2 regions of the Streptomyces sp. NPDC005438 genome follow, and region 1 is predicted to be linked to the other one. Evidence: riboswitches for the same ligand, from Rfam matches in the RefSeq annotation. Region 1 holds a riboswitch; the other holds the start of a gene.
The links. A riboswitch is a leader RNA that binds a small molecule or an ion and turns the genes downstream of it on or off. The one in region 1 is predicted to bind glycine.

Region 1 (4,598 bases):
ACGGTGCGCTGGTCGTCACCGTTGGCCCGGTGGTAGGCGCGGACCGCCAGCAGTCCGGCCAGCTCCCCCTGGGAGCCGGCGTTGGGCTGGAGCGAGACGCGGTCGTAGCCGGTCAGTTCCTCCAACTGCCGCTCCAGCCCCCGGATCAGGGTGAGGTAGCCCTGGGCCTGCTCGACGGGGGCGAAGGGGTGGAGGGCACCGAACTCCGGCCAGGTCACCGGCTCCATCTCGGTGGTCGCGTTGAGCTTCATGGTGCACGAGCCCAGCGGGATCATGCCCCGGTCCAGGGCGTAGTCCCGGTCGGCCAGTCGCCGCAGGTAGCGCAGCATCCCGGTCTCGGAACGGTGCTGGTGGAAGACCGGGTGGGTGAGGTACTCGTCGGTCCGCAGCAGCTCACCGGGGAGGGCGTCGGGGGTGGCGGCGTCCAGCGCGTCCACCCCGGCGGGGTCCACCTCGACCCCGAACGCCTGCCACACCGTGGCGAGTTGGGCCCGGGTGGTGGTCTCGTCACAGGCCACGCCCACCTGGTCGGCGTCCACCAGCCGCAGGTTGACGCCCTGTTCGCGGGCCCGCCGTACGACCTCCTCGGCGCCCTGGGGCACCCGCGCGGTCAGGGTGTCGAAGAACCGCTCGTGGGTGACCTCGACCCCGCCCCGGCGCAGCCCCTCGGCCAGCACGGCGGCGAACCGGTGGGTACGGCGAGCGATGGCGGCCAGCCCCTCCGGGCCGTGGTACACCGCGTACATCCCGGCCATGACGGCCAGCAGCACCTGGGCGGTGCAGATGTTGCTGGTGGCCTTCTCCCGACGGATGTGCTGTTCCCGGGTCTGGAGCGCCAGCCGGTAGCCCTTGGCGCCGGCCACGTCCTTGGAGACGCCGACCAACCGGCCCGGCAGGCTCCGCGCGTGCTTCTCCCGTACGGCCATGAAGCCCGCGTGCGGGCCACCGAACCCCATCGGCACCCCGAAGCGCTGGCTGGAGCCGACCGCGATGTCGGCGCCCAGGGAACCCGGGGAGGCCAACAGGGTCAGCGACAGCAGGTCGGCGCTGACGGTGACCACCGCGCCCAGCTCGTGGGCCCGCTCGATCACCGCGCGGTGGTCCCGGACCGCCCCGGAGGCCCCGGGGTACTGCAACAGGACGCCGAAGACGCCCTGTTCGGCCACCTCCTCGGGGATGCCCTCGCCCAGGTCGGCGACGACCACCTCCACCCCGGCGGGTTCGGCGCGGGTGCGCAGCACGGCCAGGGTCTGCGGCAGGCAGTCGGCGTCCACCAGGTAGACGCCGCCCTTGACCTTGCCGACCCGGCGGGAGAGGGCCATCGCCTCAGCGGCGGCGGTTCCCTCGTCCAGCAGCGAGGAGTTGGAGGTGGGCAGCCCGGTCAGGTCGGCCACCATCGTCTGGAAGTTCAGCAGCGCCTCCAGGCGCCCCTGGGAGATCTCCGGCTGGTACGGGGTGTAGGCGGTGTACCACGCGGGGTTCTCCATCACGTTCCGCAGGATCACCGAGGGCGTGAAGGTGCCGTAGTAGCCCAGTCCGATCATGGAGTGCAGGACCTGGTTGCTCCCGGCCAGCTCCCTCAGCTCGGCCAGGACCTCGGCCTCGCTGCGGCCCTCGGGCAGCCGCAGGGACCCGGCGCTCTTGATGACGTCCGGCACCGCGGCCTCGGTCAGCTCCTCCAGCGAGCCGTAGCCCACCTGGGCCAGCATCTTGGCCTGGTCCTCGGCGTCGGGGCCGATGTGCCGCCGCTCGAAGGCGTCGGCGCGCTCCAGATCGGCGAGGGAAGTGTGTGTGGCGTTCATCGCGGGGGCCTCCTGGTCGCTGCGACCTTCGAGGGGCACCGCGGCACGGTGCCCGAACGGCCTCCCCCTCTGTCATCTCAACCTGAGAGTTTCACCGGGCCGTCGTCCCGGCTTTCACCGTCGGTGAGGAGGGGCTGCGGTACGTGTCCGTGGCCCGCCCTGCTTTCCAGAGAGACCTCGTCCGCGCGGTACGTGAGCCTGAGAGATTCCGGGGAGGATTTGCTCCTTCGGCGCCTCCGCCCGGTGGACGGAGAACTCTCCCGCACAGGGTCAACAGCCTTCTACGAGCGTACCAGCGCCCTTACCCCCTGGTCTCGGGGCGGCGTTCGACTGGCCAAGTTCCCGGAAGTGGCTTTTCGTTGTATCTGGAATCCTCGGCAGGACTGGAGACCCCGTGGGAGGGCCCGTGCAGACCGACATCGATCCGCGCAGCTTGATCGGCCGCAAGGCCTTCGACCTCAACGGAGCCAAACTCGGCACGATCGACGAGGTCTACCTCGACGACGCCACCGGTGACCCGGAGTGGGCGGCGGTACGCACCGGACTCTTCCGCCGGGACGCCTTCGTCCCCCTGGAACCCAGCGAAGTGGTGGAGGCCGGGCTGCGCGTGCCCTTCGAACGGCACCTGGTCAAGCAGGCCCCCGACCTCGGGGTGGGGCGCCACCTCTCCCCCGAACAGGAACTGCGGCTGTACCGGCACTACGGCCTCCACGTACCGCTCGACAACGAGCTGCCCTACCCCCCGGTGCCCGAACGGCGCTTCGGCCGCATAGCCGGGGCCGACGGCTGAACCTCCCCCTCGTGCCACACCGGCTCGGCCGGCTCCAGGTCGGGATCGTCCACCCCGAAGGTACGCACCCTCCCGGGCCCGGTCCCCGGCCCCTCGAACCGTACGGTGACCCGCCCCACCCCACTGCCCTGCACCCAGCCCGCCCCGTGCTCCCGGTGCCACACGTCCCGCCCCGGCATCCACCGCCGCGCCGAGGGCGCCTCGGCCACCGGTGCGACCACCGCCGGCTCCACCGGGTCCGCCGCGGCCGACTCCAGGGGTGAGGGCGCCTCGACCACCGCCGTGGTGTGCGTCTGGGCGAACAGGTCCTCCTGGGTGAAGGAGGCCAGCCCGCTCACCCCCACCCCCAGCAGCCGGACACCGGCCGTGGTGTCCACCCCCGCCAACAGCCGGGCCGCCGCCTCACGGATGACGCTGGGGTCGTCGGTCGGACCACGGAGGGTCTCGGAACGGGTGAGGGTGGAGAAGTCGTAGCTGCGCACCTTGATCACCACCGTACGGCCGGACTTGCCGCTGGTGCGCAGCCGCCCGGCACAGCGCTCGGCGAGCCGGTCCAGTTCCAGGGACACCCTGGTGCGGTCGGTGAGGTCCTCGTCGAAGGTGTCCTCCACGGAGATCGACTTGGTGTCCCGCTCAGCCACCACCGGCCGGTCGTCCAACCCCAGCGACATCCGGTGCAGGGCCGTGCCGTGGGCCTTGCCCAGCAGGCGCAGCAACTCCGCCTCTCCCGCCTCGGCCGTCTCCCCCACGGTGTGGATGCCGGCCCTCCGCAGGGCCTCGGCGGTGGCCGGGCCCACGCCGGGCAGGGTGCGCACCGGCAGCGGGGCCAGCAACTCCCGTTCGCTGCCCGGCTCGATCACCACCAGTCCGTCCGGCTTGGCCTGCTCCGAGGCGATCTTGGCGAGCATCTTGCTGGAGGCGAGCCCCACCGAGGCGCTGAGCCCGGTGGCGTCCCGCAGGTCCCGTCGGACCCGCCGACCCCACGCGGTGGCCAGCTCGGCCGTTTGGCCCTGGTGCCGGGCCCGGTCGCGTTCCGGCCAGTCGTCACCGGCCTCCAGGTCGACGAACGCCTCGTCCAGGCTGAGGGGTTCGACCAGAGGCGACAGGGCGGTGAGCAGACCCATCACCGTCTCGCTGACACGTCGGTAGAGGTCGAAGCGGGGCACCAGGTACGCCGCGTGGGGGCAGAGCCTGCGGGCCTGTGCCATCGGCATCGCCGAGTGGACCCCGAACCTGCGGGCCTCGTAGGAGGCGGTGGCCACCACTCCCCGGGGCCCCAACCCGCCCACCACCACCGGACGTCCGCCGAGGCTGGGCTTGGCGAGCTGCTCCACGGACGCGTAGAAGGCGTCCATGTCCAGGTGCAGGATGGTGGGCACGTCTCTCACGGTGCCGATCCTGCCGTACGGCACCGACAGTCGCCGGTCGGCGCGGGGCGCCGACGGGCCGGGGGCTCAGCCCACGCGGTTGCGGCGACGGGCCAGCTCGTCGTCCGGGTGCTCGCCCGGGACGGTCTCACCGCTGTCCACCCGCTCGGCGTGCAGTTCCTCCAGGGCTTCCTCCACGTCGCGCCAGACCACTCCGACGGCGATGCCGAACACGCCCTGGCCGCCCTGGAGCAGGGCCACCACGTCGTCCGGGGAGGAGCACTCGTAGACGGTGGCGCCGTCGCTCATCAGGGTCATCTGGGTCAGGTCGGCCAGGCCCCGGGCGCTCAGGTGGCTGACGGCGGCGCGGATGTTCTGCAGGGAGACACCCGCGTCCAGCAGACGCTTGACGATCTTGAGGACGACCACGTCCCGGAAGCTGTACAGCCGGTGGCTGCCGGAGCCGTACGCGGGGCGGATGCTGGGCTCCACCAGGCCGGTACGGGCCCAGTAGTCCAGCTGGCGGTAGGTGATGCCGGCGGCCGAGCAGGCGGCCGGACCTCGGTACCCCACCTCGGGTGCGGGGTCGGCGGGCCCCACGGGTGAGGGAGAGGGGAGGGGTGTGGGCCGTGGCTCGTG
Region 2 (4,598 bases), on a different contig from region 1:
CGGAGGTCGACCAGCACCAGGTGGACGTCGGTGCCGCCGGAGAGCACGGACACCCCGGCGTCCACGGCGTCGGGCTGGGTCAGTCGCTCGGCCAGCAGCCGGGCGCCCTCCAGGGTGCGGCGCTGCCGGTCCTTGAACTCCTCGGTCGCGGCGACCTTGAAGGAGACGGCCTTGGCGGCGATGACGTGCTCCAGGGGGCCGCCCTGCTGGCCGGGGAACACCGCCGAGTTGATCTTCTTGGCGTGCTCCTTCTTGGAGAGGATCACGCCGCCCCGGGGGCCGCCGAGGGTCTTGTGGGTGGTGGTGGTGACCACGTCCGCGTAGGGCACCGGGGAGGGGTGCAGCCCGGCGGCCACCAGACCGGCGAAGTGCGCCATGTCGACCAGGAGCAGGGCCTCGACCTCGTCGGCGACCCGGCGGAAGGCGGCGAAGTCCAGGTGGCGGGGGTAGGCGGACCAGCCGGCCACGATCATCCGGGGCCGGTGCTCGCGGGCGAGGCGCTCGACCTCCTCCATGTCGACCCGGCCGGTCTCGGCGTCCACGTGGTAGGCGACCACGTTGTAGAGCTTGCCGGAGAAGTTGATCTTCATCCCGTGGGTGAGGTGTCCACCGTGGGCCAGGTCCAGGCCCATGATGGTGTCGCCCGGCTTCAGCAGGGCGAACATCGCGGCGGCGTTGGCCGAGGCGCCCGAGTGCGGCTGGACGTTGGCGGCCTCGGCGCCGAACAGGGCCTTGATCCGGTCCCGGGCGATGTCCTCGATGACGTCGACGTGTTCGCAGCCGCCGTAGTAGCGGCGGCCCGGGTACCCCTCGGCGTACTTGTTGGTCAGGACCGACCCCTGTGCCTCCAGCGCGGCGACCGGCGCGAAGTTCTCGGAGGCGATCATCTCCAGGGTCGACTGCTGCCGGTGGAGTTCGGCGTCGACGGCGGCGGCGACATCGGGGTCGAGCTCGTGCAGAGACTGGTTCAGAAGCGACATGAGTGCTTTCCGGTGAAGGTGCCCGCGCCGGGCGGGCACAGGGGAACGGGCTTCAGTTACCGGTGAAGGCGGTGTACTCGTCGGCGCTCAGCAGGCCCTCGGGCTCGCCGGCGGACGTGTCCAGCCGCACCTTGAACAGCCAACCGTCCTCGAAGGGCGCGGAGTTGACCAGCGCGGGATCGTCGACGACGTTCTGGTTGATCTCGGCGATCTCACCGCTGACCGGCGCGTAGAGGTCGCTGACCGACTTGGTGGACTCCAACTCGCCACAGGGTTCGCCCGCGGTCACGGTGTCGCCCACCTCCGGCAGCTGCACGAAGACGACGTCACCCAGCGCGCTGGCGGCGTGCTCGGTGATGCCCACCGTCGACACGCCGTCCTCGGCCGCCGTCAGCCACTCGTGCTCCTTGCTGTACCGCAGGTTCTCGGGGTTGCTCATGGCTAGATTCTCCTGGGGAAGAGGGGTGATGGGCGAACAGGTCTTGAGGGTTGGACGTCCGGGACCCACTATGCGGGTCCCGGCACCGCGCGACACCTCGGTCGCCCGCCCGGACCCGTGCGGGTGCCGTCGGGTCGCGGCGCCGCCGCCGTACGCCAGGGCTCAGCGTTCCCGCTTGTAGAAGGGGAGCGCCACCACCTGGTACGGCTCGTGGGAGCCCCGGATGTCCACGGCCACGCCCTTGGTGCCCGGCTCGGAGTGCGAGGCGTCGACGTAGGCGATGGCGATGGGCTTGCCCAGGGTGGGGGAGGGGGCTCCCGAGGTGACCTCGCCGATCACCGTGCCCTCGGCGTTCACCACTGGGTAGCCGGCGCGCGGTACCCGTCGGCCCTCGGCGACCAGTCCGACCAGCTTGCGCGGGGGCTGCTCCTCGGCGCGCTTGGCGGCGACCTCCAGGGGCTCGCGGCCCACGAAGCGGCCGTCGTTGGTGGTCTTCTCGAACTTCACCACCCGGCCCAGGCCGGCGTCGAAGGGGGTGGTGTCGGTGGTGAGTTCGTGGCCGTACAGCGGCATCCCCGCTTCCAGGCGGAGGGTGTCCCGGCAGGACAGCCCGCAGGGCACCAGGCCCACTCCCGCGCCGGCCTCGGTCACCGCCTGCCACACGGCGGGCGCGTCCTCGGGGGCGACGAACAGTTCGAAGCCGTCCTCACCGGTGTACCCGGTACGGGCGATCAGGGCGGAGACCCCGGCGACGGTGCCCGGCAGGCCGGCGTAGTACTTCAGGCCGGCCAGGTCGGCGTCGGTCAGCTGGCCCAGGATGCCGGCCGACTCGGGGCCCTGCACCGCGATCAGGGCGTAGGCCTCGCGGTCGTCCCGTACCTCGGCGTCGAAGCCGGACTGCCGCTGCCGCAGGGCGTCCAGCACCACCTGGGAGTTGGCGGCGTTGGCCACCACCATGAACCGCTCCTCGGCCAGCCGGTAGACGATCAGGTCGTCGAGGATGCCGCCCCGCTCGTCGCAGATCATGGTGTACCGGGCGCGGCCCACGGCCAGCTTGGTCAGGTTGCCGACCAGGGAGTAGTCCAGCAGCTCGGCCGCCTGGGGGCCGTGCACGGTCAGCTCGCCCATGTGGGAGAGGTCGAACAGCCCGGCCCGCTCGCGTACCGCGAGGTGCTCCTCCCGCTCGCTCCCGTAACGCAGCGGCATGTCCCAGCCGGCGAAGTCGGTCATGGTGGCGCCCAGCGCGCGGTGCGTGGCGTCGAGGGCGGTGTGGCGTACGGCGTCGGGGGGTGTGCTCGTCATCCTGGGCTCCGTGGGAGAGGGGTCAACCGGACCTGGTGGCGCACCCGTCGTGTGGCACGCCCTCCCCATCTGTCATCGGAACCTGAGAGGTTCGCCACGACCCCCGACCGGGGTGGGTGGCTTGCACCTTGGGTGGGGCCACACCAGGGCGGCCCGCTTTTCAGATCTGCCTCACCCAGCGCGGTAACTGTGCCTGAGAGATTCAAGGGAGGACTTGCTCCTTCGGCGCCCCGTGGTGTCGGGGGCTCTCCCGCGTGGGTTCTGTCGGCCGATATGCAGTTGCCGGCACATCATGACATGTGCCGGGTGTGTGTGGACCCCCAGGTGGGCGAGGAATCTCCTTGAGCGACATTACTCGTTGTTGACACTCTCGACTCAGGCCGCTGAACGTGGCCGTGACGGGGAGGCGGGCCGGATGGGCACTGCGCGGGGCACTTCGGCGGAGGGGCGTGGAGGAACGGAGCGGTGGTCGGCGCGCGACCCCGGTGTCCCCTTACCGCCCCCCTCGGTGACGGTGACCGTGGCGGCCTCCGGGCCGCCGGAGTGCGAGGCGCCCGGCCATCCCCGGGACCTGCGCGGAGTCGGTGCCCCGCAGGTGCTCCTCTTCCCCGCCGGGGCGCGGGTGGTGGTCTCCGGGCTGCCCGGCAGCGGCAAGTCCACCCTGATGCGCCGCACCGTGGGCGAGGGGGCGTGCCGGGTGGACTCCCAGGACACCCGGGACCGTTGGGCGTCCCGGATGCCGCCCTGGCTGCCCTACGCGGTCTACCGCCCCCTGGTACGGCTGGCCCACTACCTCGCGCTGTGGCGGGAGTTGGGCGGCGGACGGAGTGTGGTGGTGCACGACTGCGGCACCCAGGGCTGGGTACGCCGTTGGCTGATCCGCGACGCCCGTCGCCGGGGCCGCGCCCTGCACCTGGTGCTGCTCGACGTCCCCCCGCCGGTCGCCCTCAACGGGCAGGCACAGCGGGGCCGGGGGGTGAGCCGTTACGCCTTCGCCCGGCACCGCCGAGCCGTGGGGCGGTTGATCCGCCAGGCGCTGACCGGGCGGTTGCCGCGCGGGTTCTCCTCGGTGGTGCTGCTGGACCGCGCCTCGGCCACCGCCCTGCGGGGCATCCGGTTCGAGGTCGCGGAGACCTCCTCGGTACCCCGGCAGGTGGACCCGTCCGTCGGGCGGTGACCGTCCGGGCCGGAGCGGTGCCGTCACTTTCCGGCCACTCGTCCCCGGGGTGAGGGCGCCAACGGCCCCCACCCCGGGAGGAGTTGGGTGCTCCCCGGGTCCCGCGAACCGGGGCCCGTCCGGCCGGCCTCCGGGGGAGGCGCGACGGGCGGGCACCGGGACAGCCGGGGCCGACCTGGCGGGGTACGGCCGGGGTCAGCCGACGGGCAGGCCCCGGGCGGCGCGACTGGTCTGGGACTCCGGCAGCTGTTCGTCGGCGCCGGGCCGGGCGTTCTCCCCGGTAGGCGCCGGCAGGGTCTCGACCTGGGGCAGGCCACCGGTCCGCTCGATGGCCCGTAGCAGTGCGGCGCTGGCCGCGACGGTGGCTCCCGCCTCCTTGCTGATCTTCTCCGGCTTCGCCGAGACGGCCGCCCGGGCCAGCGCGTCCGCTCGTTGGGCCAGGGTCTCCGCCGCCTTGGCCTCCGCCTTGGCGGCCTCCGAGCGCGGCTCCTGGGGCGGGGTGATGGTCTCCAGCGTCGACCGTACGGCCCGGCTGTGGTCGTTGGCCTGCGCCTTGCTCAGCTTCCCGTGCCGGGCCCGGAGAACGTCGGCCAGCAGGTCGGCGACCGGTTCGAAGGTGCCGCCGATCTTCCGCAGCGCCTCGGCCTGCCGCGCCAGTCGTTCGGCGTCCGGGACCGGTGCCTTGCCGTCGGCGTCGCCG

Region 2: it holds a riboswitch for glycine, as region 1 does, so the genes downstream of both, gcvT (glycine cleavage system aminomethyltransferase GcvT) here and gcvP (aminomethyl-transferring glycine dehydrogenase) in region 1, are expected to answer to the same signal.

Annotation. Positions count from the first base shown of each region.
Region 1 is NZ_JBEXEP010000012.1:172,605-177,202, forward strand. It holds gene gcvP (aminomethyl-transferring glycine dehydrogenase) at 1-1,802, opposite strand, end outside; glycine riboswitch at 1,979-2,075, opposite strand; gene ABZT14_RS22945 (PRC-barrel domain-containing protein) at 2,209-2,592, shown strand; gene ABZT14_RS22950 (DNA polymerase IV) at 2,538-3,980, opposite strand; gene ABZT14_RS22955 (MerR family transcriptional regulator) at 4,047-4,598, opposite strand, start outside.
Region 2 is NZ_JBEXEP010000002.1:707,375-711,972, forward strand. It holds gene glyA (serine hydroxymethyltransferase) at 1-980, opposite strand, end outside; gene gcvH (glycine cleavage system protein GcvH) at 1,033-1,419, opposite strand; gene gcvT (glycine cleavage system aminomethyltransferase GcvT) at 1,582-2,721, opposite strand; glycine riboswitch at 2,893-2,984, opposite strand; gene ABZT14_RS07860 (AAA family ATPase) at 3,230-3,898, shown strand; gene ABZT14_RS07865 (hypothetical protein) at 4,094-4,598, opposite strand, start outside.